DNA from 4 places in the Roseococcus sp. GW821-FHT12F05 genome. Region 3 is predicted to be linked to each of the others. Evidence: riboswitches for the same ligand, from Rfam matches in the RefSeq annotation. Region 3 holds a riboswitch; each other region holds the start of a gene.

Region 1 (3,185 bases), on a different contig from region 3:
CCTCGGCAACGGCGGCCTGGTCGAAGCCCTTGAGCCCGATCACCACCAGCCTGCCCTGGCGTGCCTCGGCAGGCCCCCAGGCACGGTCGTACTGATGCGTGACGCGCTGGCCGACCGCCTGCACCAGAAGCCGCAAGGGCTTGCCGGCGACAGAGGAAAATCCCTTCGCGCGCAGCACGCCCGTCACCGCGCAGGCCGTCGCCACGCGGGCGGCGAGCGCCGCGGGATCGGCCGCCTCGGGCAGGTCCATCACCACCGTGTCGAAATCGTCGTGGTCGTGCTCCAGCTCATTGTCGTGATGCGTGGGCCGGTTCGCGATATCCGCCTCCGTGCCGAGGCCGAGGCCCAGCATCACATCCGGCTCGAGCCGGCCCTGCGCGGTCGTCACCACGGCCACGGCACGCGGCATCGCCTCGGCGATCGCGGCATGCGCGCGGGAGAGCGCCTTCGCGTCCAGCAGGTCCGCCTTGGTCATCACCACGAGGTCGGCGCAGGCGAGCTGGTCCTCGAAGACCTCCTCGACCGGATCCTCATGATCCAACGAGGGATCGGCCGCGCGCTGCGCCGCCAGCGCCGCCGGGTCGGCCGCCACGCGCCCTTCGGAGAGCGCCGCGCCGTCCACCACCGCCACCACGCCATCCACCGTCACGCGGCCGCGGATCGCGGGCCAGTGGAAGGCCTGGACCAACGGCTTGGGCAAGGCGAGGCCGGAGGTCTCGATCAGGATGTGCTCGGGCTGCGGATCCAGCGCCAGCAGCGCGTCCAGGGCGGGCACGAAGTCGTCGGCCACGGTGCAGCAGATGCAGCCGTTCGCGAGCTCGATGATGCCGGCCTCGTCGCAGGCCTCGGCGCCGCAGCCGCGCAGGATCTCCGCGTCCATGCCGACATCGCCGAACTCGTTCACGATCACCGCGAGCCGCCTTCCCTGGGGGTTCTGGAGCATGTGGCGGATCAGGGTCGTCTTACCAGCGCCGAGAAAGCCCGTGACGATGGTGCAGGGAATGCGGGCGAGGCTCATGCGCGGGCTCCGGGAATGGGCGGGATGCGGGCGATCAGGCCGCGCTTCAGGGGCTCGGGGCGACCGCGCCAGGGCATCAGGCCGTCGGCCGAGAGGGACAGAAGGCGCGCGCCCTCGAGCACCGCCGTGCCGTCGGTCGGCGCGAGACCGCCGAAGACGTAGCTCCAGCCGCCCGGCCGCGCCATGGCGACGGAGGGGCCGCGCCTGCAATTGGCCAGGCACTCCACCTCGCGGATGTCCACGCCCTCCGACGGGGTGAGGGTCGCGGCCAGGCGGGCGCCGGCGCGAGGCTGGACGTCCACCGCGTCGTCGGGATGGCGGCAGGTCGTGCAGACGAAGAGCGTCACCGGGCCGGCGACGTGTTCGGAGAGGGACAAGCGCATGCTCCTCCTGCGCCTGGAAGCGCGGGAATGGGGATGCAGTCGCGGCGCGGGACACGCGCCGTCGCCGGGATGGCGGCCGCGCCGAGGCACCCCGCCCGGCACGGTGGTCTGTCGCGAGATGGCAGGTCTCCTGGCTCGCGGATCGACGCCCGGTGCCGCCTTCCCGGAACGCCCTCGCGGGCGGGTCCAGTGGCTGTTTGGCACGGGCTCTCCGCTCACAGTTGCGGGGGCAGCCACGGCTTCGGGAGCCTCGCGGCGCCCGCTCCATGTTCCCTTTTCACCCCGCCTCCCGGCGGGGACCATCAAGCGAGGGCATGAGAGACACGGGCGGGCCGGCACTGTCAACGGCGATGCGGCGGGGATGGGAGGGCGGCTCGACCGGCGGCGGGCAACCATCTACATTCCAAGGAATTAAAAAATGAACCTCAGGAGGTACCGCATGATCCGACTTCTGGCCGCCGCGGCCACTCTTTCCGCCCTCGCGCTTCCGGCCCTGGCGCAGCCCGCGAACCTTCGCCCCACACGGGACGTGACGGTCACCTATCGCATGACCGGGCTCGCCGGCATGCCCCCGCAGGAGACGCGGATGGCCTTCTCCGTCAGCACCGGCAAGCAGCGCGTCGACCCGCCCGGCAATACCGGCTGGATCCTCATTGATCGGCAGGCCAATTCCGCCGTCATGGTCATGGACGCCCAGCGCATGGTGGTGACCATGCCGCCGGCCACGGTCGCCGCGATGAACCAGGAAGCGCCGGCCGGCGCGACCTTCACCCGCAAGGGGCGAGCGACGGTGGCCGGCACCGCCTGCACCGAGTGGGAAATGGCCCTCGGCCAGGTGCGCGGCACGAATTGCATGACCGACGACGGGGTCCTGCTGCGCTCCGTCTCGACCGGCCCCAACGGCGCCGCCGTGACCATGGAGGCCACCCAGGTCGCCTACGGCGCCATCGATCCGGCCCGCCTCTCGGTTCCCGCCGGCTACACGGCGCAGCAGATGCCGGCAGGCGTCCCCGCTCGCTGAGCGGCCTTCGCCCGGCCTCCTGCGTGGGGCCGGGCGACCCATTGCCGTCCGGAGCGGACGCGGCCATGGTCCGCGCCCATGTCCAGCCCGCTCACCCTCGTCCTCGGCGGCGCGCGCTCCGGCAAGAGCCGGCACGCGGAGGCGCTTGTCCAGGCGGAGGCACCGCCCTGGACCTACATCGCGACGGCCGAATCCTACGATGCGGAAATGACCGCGCGCATCGCCGAGCACCGGGCGCGGCGGCCCGTGGGATGGGTGACCGTGGATGCCCCGCGCGACCTGCCGGAGGCCATCGCGACGACGCCCGATGCGCCGCTGCTGGTGGATTGCCTGACGCTGTGGCTGAGCAACCTGATGCTGGCCGAAGCGGAGCTGGACGCCGCCACCGGATCGCTGCTGGCGGCCCTCCTGGCGCGCGTGGCGCCGACGGTGTTGGTCTCGAACGAGGTCGGCTCCGGCATCGTGCCGGCGACGCCGCTCGGCCGCCGGTTCCGCGACGCGCAGGGCCGGCTGAACCAAGAGGTCGCCGCGGTGGCGGGACGCGTCGAACTGGTCGTGGCCGGCATTCCCCTGAGACTGAAATGAGCATCACCGAGGAAGAGGCCGAGCGGCATCGCCAGAAGATGCAGAAGCGCAAGGTTGTGCAGGATGCGGAGGTGGCATCCAAGCCCATCGTCGCGAAGGGCCTGCTGATCGTGAACACCGGACCGGGCAAGGGAAAATCCACGGCGGCTTTCGGCCTGGCGCTGCGCATGCTCGGCAC
Region 2 (3,185 bases), on a different contig from region 3:
GATAGCCGTCGAAGGGCGTCCAGCCGGCGGGGCTGGCGATCCAGTCGTTGGTGATCTCGCGGGACTTCTTCATATCCACCAGCGTGAAGTCGGCGTCGTAGCCGACGGAGAGGCGGCCCTTGTTCACCGCGCCGTAGATCCGCGCGGGGCCGGCGCACATCAGGTCCACGAGGCGCGAGAGGCTGAGGCGGCCGGCGCTCACATGGTCGAGCATCACCGGCACGATGGTCTGCACGCCCGTCAGGCCGGCGGCGGTGTTGGGCCAGGGGCGCTCTTTGGCCTCGCGGGAATGCGGGGCGTGGTCGCTGCCCACCACGTCCACCGTGCCGTTGCGCACGGCGGCCCAGGCGGCCTCGAGGTGGCGCTGCTCGCGGATGGGCGGGTTCATCACCGCATAGCCGCCGAGGCGGTCATAGGCCTCGTCGGTCTGGGTGAGGTGGTTCATCAGCACCTCGACGGAGCAGATGTCCTTGAAATCGCCGAGGTATTCGAGCTCCTCGGCCGTGGACACATGCAGGATGTGCGCGGGACGGCCGGTCTTGCGGGCGAGGGCCATGAGGCGCTTCGTGCCGAGCATCGCGCATTCCACGTCGCGCCAGACCATGTGGTTGCGGTGGGGCATGCCCTCGGTGAAGAGCGGCTTGCGCTCCTGCAGGCGGTACTCGTCCTCGGAGTGGTAGCAGATGCGCCGGCGGCCGGAGCGCATCACGGCCTCCAGCGTCGCGTCGTCCTCGATCAGCAGGTCGCCCGTGGAGGAGCCCGCGAAGACCTTCACCGCGCAGACATTGTCCTCCAGCTCCAGCTCGGCGAGCTCGGCGATGTTCTTCTTCGAAGCGCCGACATAGAGGCCCATGTCGCAATACGCATGCTCCGCCACATAGGCGCGCTTCCAGGCCAGCTGCGCCGAATCGGTGATGGAGGGCGCGGTGTTCGGCATGTCGAAGACCGTCGTCAGGCCGCCGAGGATCGCGGCCTTCGTGCCCGTGGCGATGGTCTCGACCTTCGGGTCGCCCGGCTCGCGCAGATGGACATGCGCGTCGATCAGGCCGGGCAGCACGTGCAGATGCGTGCAGTCGATCACCTGGGCGGCCTCGGCCTTGCCCAGCGCGCCCATGGCGGCGATCCGCCCGCTGCGCACGCCGATGTCCAGCGGCTCGATGCCCCAGGGCAGGACGGCCTGGCCGCCGCGCAGGATGAGATCGAAATGGGGCATCGGGGGGAGAACTCCGCAGGTCGGTAATTGGCCGCAATCTGACGGGTCCGGCGGGGCGCGCAAGACGTGCTTGACTCGGTGAGACATAAGGATATGTTGATGACGTGTTGGTCCGGCGCGAGCCGGTGAAAAGGGAACGCCGTGAGGCTCGTGATGCGAGCCAAGTCGGCGGCTGCCCCCGCAACTGTCAGCGGCGAGCTGGCCTCTCATCGCCCTCGCAAGAGGGCTGGTCACTGGGATCCCGATCCCGGGAAGGCCGAGGGGCGAGTGACGACCCGTGAGCCAGGAGACCTGCCGGCACGCGCGAAACCCAACCGCCGGGGCGGGGTGCCCCCGGACAGGGAGAGACCGACCATGCGCCAAAGCCGCGCCCTGAATGTCCTGAACCGAACACCCTGTCGTGGGCGAATGCGGGCCTGTCCCCAGAAAGCCTGACCGCCATGCCGGCCGTTCCCCGGCCCTCCGAGTCCGATCCGACCTCGCCCTGCCTGCGCATCTGCAAGCTGGATGGGGAGGTCTGCCTCGGCTGCGGCCGCCGTCTCGACGAGATCGTCGCCTGGCCCACGGCTTCCGCCGCGGCCCGGCACGCGATCCTGCGTGCGGCTCGGGCCCGGCTGGCGACTCATCCCGACAGATCCGGGGCCTGAGCGCCCCTTCAGGAGACGACCATGACCGCCTACAACCTGGGCTTCCCCCGCATTGGCTTGCGGCGGGAACTCAAGACCGCGCTCGAATCCCATTGGTCCGGCAGGACCGGCGAGGATTCCGTGCTCGCCACCGCCGCCGAGCTGCGCGCCCGCCACTGGGCGCTGCAGGCCGAGGCCGGCATCGCCATGCCGCCGAGCAACGATTTTTCCCTCTATGACCACGTGCTGGACACGGCCTGCGCCGTGGGCGCCATCCCGCATGGCTATGGCTGGCATCCGGGCGAGGCGGTCTCGCTTGCGACCCGCTTCGCCCTGGCCCGCGGCGGGCGCGGCGACGAGGACGCCTGCTGCGGCGGCCACGGCGCGCCCGCGCTTGAGATGACCAAGTGGTTCGACACGAACTACCACTACCTCGTGCCCGTCTTCGGCAAGGGACAGGAGTTCGCCCCCACCGGCTTCCCCGCCGTCGAGGCCTTCCTGGAGGCCAAGGCGCTCGGCCACATGACGCGGCCGGTGCTGCTCGGTCCGGTCTCCTTCCTGCTGCTCGGCAAGATGGCCGAGGGCGCGGGCGATCCGCTCGACCTGCTCCCCGGCCTGCTGCCTGTCTATGCCGAGACGCTGAAGCGCCTCGCCGCCGCCGGCGCGACCCAGGTGCAGATCGACGAGCCCTGCCTGGTGCTCGACCTCGCGCCGCAGGCCCGCGCCGCCTTCGGCACGACCTATGCCGCGCTGGCCTTGGCCGCGCCGGGCCTCTCGATCCTGCTCGCCGCCTATTTCGGCGATCTCAGGGAGAACCTGGAGACGGCGCTGAACCTGCCCGTCGCCGGCGTCCATCTCGACCTCGTGCGTGCGCCGCAGATGCTGGACGTGGCCCTGCGCCACGCGCCGGCGCGGATGGTGCTGTCCCTCGGCGTCGTGGACGGCCGCAACGTCTGGGCGACGGACCTCTCGCGCGCCTTCCTGAAGCTGCGCTCGGCGGCCGCCTCGCGGCGCTTCGAGCTGCTGCAGGTGGCGCCCTCCTGCTCGCTGCTGCACAGCCCGATCGACCTCGCCGGCGAGACCGGCCTCGATGCCGAGCTCAAGGGCTGGATGGGCTTCGCGAAGCAGAAGCTGGAGGAGGTGGCGCTGCTCGCGCGCGGCCTCGTCGAGGGCCGCGGCGCCATCGCCGAGGCGCTGGACGCCAGTGACGTCCGCCAGGCCGCCCGCCGCGCCTCGCCGCGGCTGCACGACAAGGCGGTGGCCCGGCGCCTCGCGGCGGGAACGCCGGAGGATGCGCGGCGCCTGCCCTTCGCAGAGCGCCGCCTCGCCCAGCGCGCACGGCTGAA
Region 3 (3,185 bases):
ATGAGCTGCAGCACCTCGCCCTCGGCGAGGGTGGCCGAGGCGGCGGCCAGGATGCGCAGCACCTCGAGGCTCCTGTCCTCGATCATCAGCTGGAAGGCGCGGGCGAACAGGAAGTCGCCTACGAGGACCGAGGGCTTGTTGCCGAAGAGCGCATTGGCGCTGGCCTGCCCCCGGCGGAGCTCGCTCTCGTCCACCACGTCGTCGTGCAGGAGGGTGGCGGTATGGATGAACTCCACGCAGGCGGCGAGCGCCACGTGCCGCGCGCCGGAATAGCCGCAGAGCTTCGAGGCCGCCAGCGTCAGCAGCGGCCGCAGCCGCTTGCCGCCGGCCGCCACGATATGCGCCGCGAGTTGCGGGATCAGCGCCACCTGGCTGTGCATGCGCTCGACGATGAGGCGGTTGCAGGCGGCGAGATCCTCGGCCACGAGGTCCATCAGCCGGGCGAGCGCGCCCTCGCCCCGGTCGCGCGGGCTGGCATCGCGCGGGTTGGCATCGCGCGGGTTGGCATTGTGCGGCCTGGCGCCATCCCGTTTCGCGTCAATCGCACCCGCCACTCGTCCAAACCCCTGAAGTTGCGTCCAGCCTTGACCCCGGCCGGGCCGATGCAGGATACCCGAGCAGCCGACATGGCGGCAAGGCGAGGCAAATCAAGGATTTCCCGCGATGGATGTGGTCGCCGAGGACGCCGATCCGGTTCGAATCCAATTCCTGGCGGCGCTCCTGCGCGGCGCGGGGATCGAGGTGGTGCAGCTCGACCAGAACCTGGCGGGACTGGGCCTGTCGATCTTCCCGCGCCGGCTGGCGGTGACGGCGGCGGACGCGGCACGGGCGCGGCGGCTGCTGCGGGACGCCGGTGTCTGAGGACCTGACCGAGGACGGGCTGCTCGGCGGCCGGGTGCGGCTGCTGCAGCCGCGGCAGGGGTTCCGGGCGGCGATCGACCCGGTGCTGCTGGCCGCTTTCGTGCCGGCCCGGACGGGGGATTCGGTGCTGGAGATCGGCTGCGGGACGGGCGCGGCGTTCCTCTGCCTGGCGGCGCGGGTGCCGGGAATCGTGGTCACGGCGGTGGAGCGCGACCCGGAGCTGGCCGCGATCGCCGTCCGCAACGTGGCCCTCAACGGGGCAAAGGCCACCATCCTCGCCGAGGATTGCTGCGCGCTGCCCGCCCTCGCGCCGATGCAGCACGCCATGGCCAACCCGCCCTACTGGACCGGGGGCACCGCCTCGCCGGACGCCGGGCGCCGACAGGCGGCGCATGAGGACGCGCCGCTCTCGGCCTGGATCGCGGCGCTGACCCGGCCGCTGCGGCACAAGGGAACGGTGTCGCTGGTCCTGCCCGCCGCGCGCCTGGCCGAGGCGGCCGCTGGGTTCCGTGACGCCGGCTGCGGCTCGGTGCGGCTGCTGCCGCTCTGGCCGCGGGCCGGCGCGGCGGCCAAGCGCATCCTCATCCAGGCCCGGAAGGGCGGTCGCGGCGCGGACGAGATGCTCCCCGGCCTCGCACTGCACGAGGCCGACGGCAGCGCCACCGCCGCCGCCCATGCCGTGCTGCGGGACGGCGCGGCCCTCTGAGCCCTTGCGCCACGCGGCCCGCCTTGCCAGCATGACGCTGCACCGGTCCCGCGCGAGCGGGTGAAAAGGGAATGCCGTGCGTCCGCCGGGGGAATGCTCCCCCGCTCCGGGCAAGTCGGCAGCTGCCCCCGCAACTGTCAGCGGCGAGACGCTGGCCCCTCCGTCGCGCCCAAGGCGCGGCGGGCCACTGCGGCGGAAGCCGCGGGAAGGCAGGGCCCGCTTCCGTGACCCGCGAGCCAGGAGACCTGCCGTGGCCGACGCGCCGGAAGGCCGCCGCAACCCATGGGATCCGGGCGGGGTGCACCGGGGCAGGTGAGCAGGGTGTGCCTATCCTGGCTGAAGCCGCCGACGGCCGCATTGCAATGCGATCCGGCGGGCACGGATTCCCCCCAAACCATCGATAAAGCAGGAGAAACTTCCATGGCCGCGTCCAACCAGCCCGCGCCGATCGAGCAGCGCGCCGCCGCCCTCGAGATCGTGCTCAAGGGCAAGGGCATCCTCCCCGATGGCTTCGTCGAGGAGTTCACCGAGCATGCCGAGGAGCAATGGGTCACCCTCAACGGTGGCCAGATGGTCGCCCGCGCCTGGACCGATCCGGACTACCGCGCCCGCATGCTGGCCGACGGCACCTCGGCCGCGCGCGAGATGGGCTTCGACTTCCCGGAGCACCACCGCCACCTCGTGGTGCTGGAGAACACGCCCGATATCCACAACCTGATCGTCTGCACGCTGTGCTCGTGCACGGCCTATACGATCATCGGCGCCGCGCCGGACTGGTACAAGGACATGGAGTACCGCGCCCGCGTTGTCCGCCAGTCGCGCACCGCGCTGCGCGAGATGGGGCTCGACCTGCCGGCAACGACGGAAATCCGCGTCTGGGACACGACCGCCGACACCCGCTACATGGTGCTGCCCGTGCAGCCGCCGGCCACGATCGGCTGGCCCGCCGAGAAGCTGGCCGTGATCGTGACGCAGGATTCCATGATCGGCGCCTCGCGCCTCGACGAGGTGAAGGGCTGACGCCATGGACAGCATGCACGACCTCGGCGGCAAACAGGGCTTCGGGAAGATCAACTACCCCGCGCCTCCGCATGACGAGACCTGGGAGCCGCTGGCCCGCGCGCTCTCGGCCATCTCGGTGAAGACCCACATCTACAACATGGACGAGTATCGCCACGCCATCGAGCGCATGGCACCGACCCACTACATGAGCGCGCCCTATTACGAGCGCGTGCTGACGGCGGCGGCCACGCTCGCCGTGGAGAAGGGCATCACCACGAAGGAGGAGCTGGAGGCGCTGGTCGAAGGCACCTTCCCGCTGGCGCTGCCGATCGGGCCGGGCCGCATGGCCGCGCCGCCGCAGAGCTTCGCGATCGGCGAGACGGTGCGCGTGAAGTACGAGTTCGTCTCCGGGCACCACCGCATGCCCGGCTACATCAGGGGCAAGACGGGCGTGGTGGTCGGCATCACCCCGCCCTACCCCTTCCCAGACGCCGCCGCGCACAACATGCAGGCCACGATGGAGCCGACCTACGACGTGCGCTTCCGTTCGACCGAGCTCTGGCCGGACAGCTGCGACGAGGCGTTCAACCATGTCGGCGTCTTCCAGAGCTACCTG
Region 4 (3,185 bases), on a different contig from region 3:
AGTCGGCGCCGCCATGGCCCTCGGTGACGGGGCGGCAGGGATCGACGGCGCCGGCGGAGAAGCGGGTGGGGGCGGGTGCGGGCATCAGGCGATCTCCGCGGGGGCGAGCCAGTGGTCGTAGACCTCGATCTCCAGGGAATCGCTGAGGGAGCCGCCGTAGTCGGGCCAGAGCTCCTGCTGGCGGAAGTGCACGCGGTAGAGGTCGATCCTCGGCAGCCCGTCGCGGCCATAGGCGAGGTCTTCCGGGTTCGCATGCGCGCCGCAATAGCGCTCCACCTGGCCGATCTTCTGCCGGACGAAGAAGGGGATGCGGACATGGCCGGGCTTGCCGAGATCGAGCACGCGCACGGCGTCGCCGGGTTGGAAGCGCGGCACGCTCAGCCTCCCGTCACGGTCTTGGCGGCGTGGTCCACCACCTGGCCGCGCGCGGCGGCGAGGGAATCCATGCGCGCCTGCACCTCCTCGACGGTGAAGAACTCCTTCTCGGCGAGGAGGCGGCACAGCGCCTCGGTGCGGCGCTCGTAGAAGCCGAGCGTCTTGTAGAGCTCCACGCCGAAGCTCTCGAAGCTGCGCCGGATCTCGTCGAGCGTGACGCTGTGGCCGCGGGCGTTGAGCGCGCCGCGGATGGATTCGGAGAGCGCCTGCCAGGCCTCGAAGGGCCGTTCGTCCTGGATCACGGGGCCGCCGGGCAGGCCGCCGATATCGTGGTATCCGCGATAGGGTGGTTCGGTCATGTCGGTCCCCTGGGGACGCCGAGCGTGACCCGGGCCCGCCGCAGCGGCAAGGGGTTTGGTGCGGCGCCGCATCGTCCCGGCAGCGGGCTTGCCCGCGCGGGTCTGTTACCGATACCGTCCGTCCGCAGGCTCCGAGCAACGGGGCCGAGGGAAAACGTCATGCGCTCCGCCATGCGCGACTCGCCGCCCGTGCCGGCCCGGCCCGATCCTGCCCCAGGCCGGCGGCGCGGAGCCCTGCCGCATCGGGAGTCGCAAGGGACCGGGGGAACGCCGCTCCCGGATGCGCGCGGGCCGGGCGGACTCGCCATGTTCACGGATCGCGCCTTGCCTCTCCCGGCAAGCCACGATATCGACGGCACCGGATGGTCCCGCGCAAGCGGGTCAAAAGGGAATGCCGTGAGTTCTCCGGGACAAGTCCTCGGGGGGCAAGTCGGCAGCTGCCCCCGCAACTGTCAGCGGCGAGACGCTGGCCCATCCGTCGCGCCGCCTGCGCGACGGGCCACTGCGGCGAGAGCCGTGGGAAGGTGGGGCCTGCATCGACGACCCGCGAGCCAGGAGACCTGCCATCCGAACGACCCATCACGACCAGGCGGGGTGCCCTGGACAAGGAGACTGAGATGACCGATCAAGCCGCCTCACGGCCCGGCTTCGCTTTGTCGCGCCGGGCGCTCGCCGCGGGAGTCGCAGGCGCAGGCCTGGCGAGTCCGGCGCTGGCCCAGGCCCGCCCGCGCATCCGCGTCGGCGTGCCGACCAAGGCCTATTGGCCCACCATCATCGCCACCGCGGCCGAGCAGCAGCGCTTCTTCGAGAAGGAGGGGCTGACGGTCGAGACCACGATCTACCGCGGCGGCGCCGAGTGCTTCGAGGCGCTGGCCGCCGGCGCCACGGACCTGATCCTGGATCCGCCCGCGCTGGTCGCGGCGGGGATCAAGCGCGGCTTCGGCTCCAAGCTCGTGACCGCCGGCGCGCTCGCCTATTACGGCTGGCACCTGATGGTGCGCACGGATTCGCCGATCCGCGAGGTCTCGGAGCTGGCGGGCAAGAAGCTGGGCATCACCTCGCGCGGCTCGGGCTCCGACCTCCTGGCGCAATGGACCGAGACGGACCGGCGCATCACCACCAACCGCGTGCCCGTCGGCGGCGGCGGGCTGGTGCCCAACCTGCGCTCGCGCAACGTCGACGCCGCGGTGATCTACTCGCCGCTCAGCTTCCAGCTGATCCGCGCGAACCAGGCGCGCAGCCTGATCGACTACGGCACCGCCATCCCGCAGCACATCACCGCCGGCTGGATCGTGAGCGACCGCATGATCCGCGACACGCCGCAGGCGGTGCAGGGCGGCGTCAACGCCATCTATGGCGGCCTCGCCTGGCTGCGCGCGAACCGCGGCCCGGCCATCGAGCTGATCTCCACCAACAACGAGATTCCGGCCGAGATCGCGGCCATCGAGTACGAGGAGACCATCCTCAAGCTGTCCCCCGACGGGGTGATCGACCCCGCGCAGGTCGCCTATTCGCTGGAGCTGTCGCGCATGAGCGGCATGACCGAGATGGCGCCCGCCGAGGAGGTCTTCACCACCCGCTTCCGGCCGGTGCCGACGCGCTGATGTCCCGCACGGCGATGCTGGCCGTGCGGCTGCTGCTGCTGGCGCTGGCGCTGGGAATCTGGGAGGCGCTGCCGCGGCTCGGCTGGGTGGACGACGAGATCCTGCCGCCCTTCAGCGCGGTGTTCGTCACGGCGCTGCAGCTGCTGCAGCGGCCCGCCATCCATGGCGACCTCGCGATTACCGGGCTGCAGCTCGGCGCGGCGCTGATCATCTCCGTGCCGACGGGCGTCCTGCTCGGCATCCTGCTGGCGGAGAACAAGCGGCTCGCCCAGGTCTGCGAGCCGCTGCTCTACTTCCTCTTCAGCGTGCCGAAGTCGATCTTCCTGCCGCTGTTCATCCTCACGCTGGGGATCAGCTTCTGGCAGAAGGTGGCCTTCGGCTGCTTCTCCACCATCCTGATCGTGCTGATGAGCGCCACGGCCGCCGTGCGCTCGGTGCGCGAGGAGCATGTGCTGACCGCGCGCTCCTACGGCGCCACGCGGGCGCAGATCACGCGCCATGTCTACCTGCCGAGCATGCTGCCGGTGCTGCTGGAGGCGCTGCGGCTCGCGGTGATCTTCTCCACGACAGCGGTCATCCTCGCGGAGATGTACGCCTCGCGCAGCGGCATCGGGCAGCAGATCGCGGGCTGGGGCGAGGGCTTCATGATGAAGAACCTCTTCGCCGGCGTGCTGATCGTCTCGGTGACCGCCATCCTGATCAACGAAGGTATCCGATGGATCGAGACCCGATGCAGCCACTGGCGCAGCTGAAGGAGCAGCCCGTGACGGCGCGGCCGATGATCGAGGTCATCGGCCTCGGCCACACCTACGAATCCCGCGGCGTCGCCTCGCGCGCGCTGGAGGAT

The links. A riboswitch is a leader RNA that binds a small molecule or an ion and turns the genes downstream of it on or off. The one in region 3 is predicted to bind cobalamin.
Region 1: another riboswitch for cobalamin. It lies ahead of AC1ROY_RS22570 (DUF1636 family protein); the one in region 3 lies ahead of AC1ROY_RS10755 (nitrile hydratase subunit alpha).
Region 2: another riboswitch for cobalamin. It lies ahead of AC1ROY_RS32545 (DUF1289 domain-containing protein); the one in region 3 lies ahead of AC1ROY_RS10755 (nitrile hydratase subunit alpha).
Region 4: another riboswitch for cobalamin. It lies ahead of AC1ROY_RS20075 (ABC transporter substrate-binding protein); the one in region 3 lies ahead of AC1ROY_RS10755 (nitrile hydratase subunit alpha).

What each region holds. Positions count from the first base shown of each region.
Region 1 covers NZ_JBXAQB010000010.1:177,099-180,283, forward strand. Annotated here, with positions in the region: gene cobW (cobalamin biosynthesis protein CobW) at 1-1,018, opposite strand, end outside; gene AC1ROY_RS22570 (DUF1636 family protein) at 1,015-1,395, opposite strand; cobalamin riboswitch at 1,505-1,720, opposite strand; gene AC1ROY_RS22575 (hypothetical protein) at 1,841-2,422, shown strand; gene cobU (bifunctional adenosylcobinamide kinase/adenosylcobinamide-phosphate guanylyltransferase) at 2,501-3,007, shown strand; gene cobO (cob(I)yrinic acid a,c-diamide adenosyltransferase) at 3,004-3,185, shown strand, end outside.
Region 2 covers NZ_JBXAQB010000023.1:41,251-44,435, forward strand. Annotated here, with positions in the region: gene AC1ROY_RS32540 (dihydroorotase) at 1-1,213, opposite strand, end outside; cobalamin riboswitch at 1,305-1,526, shown strand; gene AC1ROY_RS32545 (DUF1289 domain-containing protein) at 1,654-1,860, shown strand; gene metE (5-methyltetrahydropteroyltriglutamate--homocysteine S-methyltransferase) at 1,882-3,185, shown strand, end outside.
Region 3 covers NZ_JBXAQB010000003.1:488,797-491,981, reverse strand. Annotated here, with positions in the region: gene AC1ROY_RS10770 (polyprenyl synthetase family protein) at 1-434, opposite strand, end outside; gene AC1ROY_RS10765 (putative signal transducing protein) at 664-861, shown strand; gene AC1ROY_RS10760 (tRNA1(Val) (adenine(37)-N6)-methyltransferase) at 854-1,567, shown strand; cobalamin riboswitch at 1,594-1,834, shown strand; gene AC1ROY_RS10755 (nitrile hydratase subunit alpha) at 1,988-2,587, shown strand; gene nthB (nitrile hydratase subunit beta) at 2,592-3,185, shown strand, end outside.
Region 4 covers NZ_JBXAQB010000008.1:152,442-155,626, reverse strand. Annotated here, with positions in the region: gene AC1ROY_RS20090 (nitrile hydratase subunit alpha) at 1-85, opposite strand, end outside; gene AC1ROY_RS20085 (SH3-like domain-containing protein) at 85-375, opposite strand; gene AC1ROY_RS20080 (hypothetical protein) at 378-734, opposite strand; cobalamin riboswitch at 1,081-1,316, shown strand; gene AC1ROY_RS20075 (ABC transporter substrate-binding protein) at 1,352-2,338, shown strand; gene AC1ROY_RS20070 (ABC transporter permease) at 2,338-3,090, shown strand; gene AC1ROY_RS20065 (ABC transporter ATP-binding protein) at 3,069-3,185, shown strand, end outside.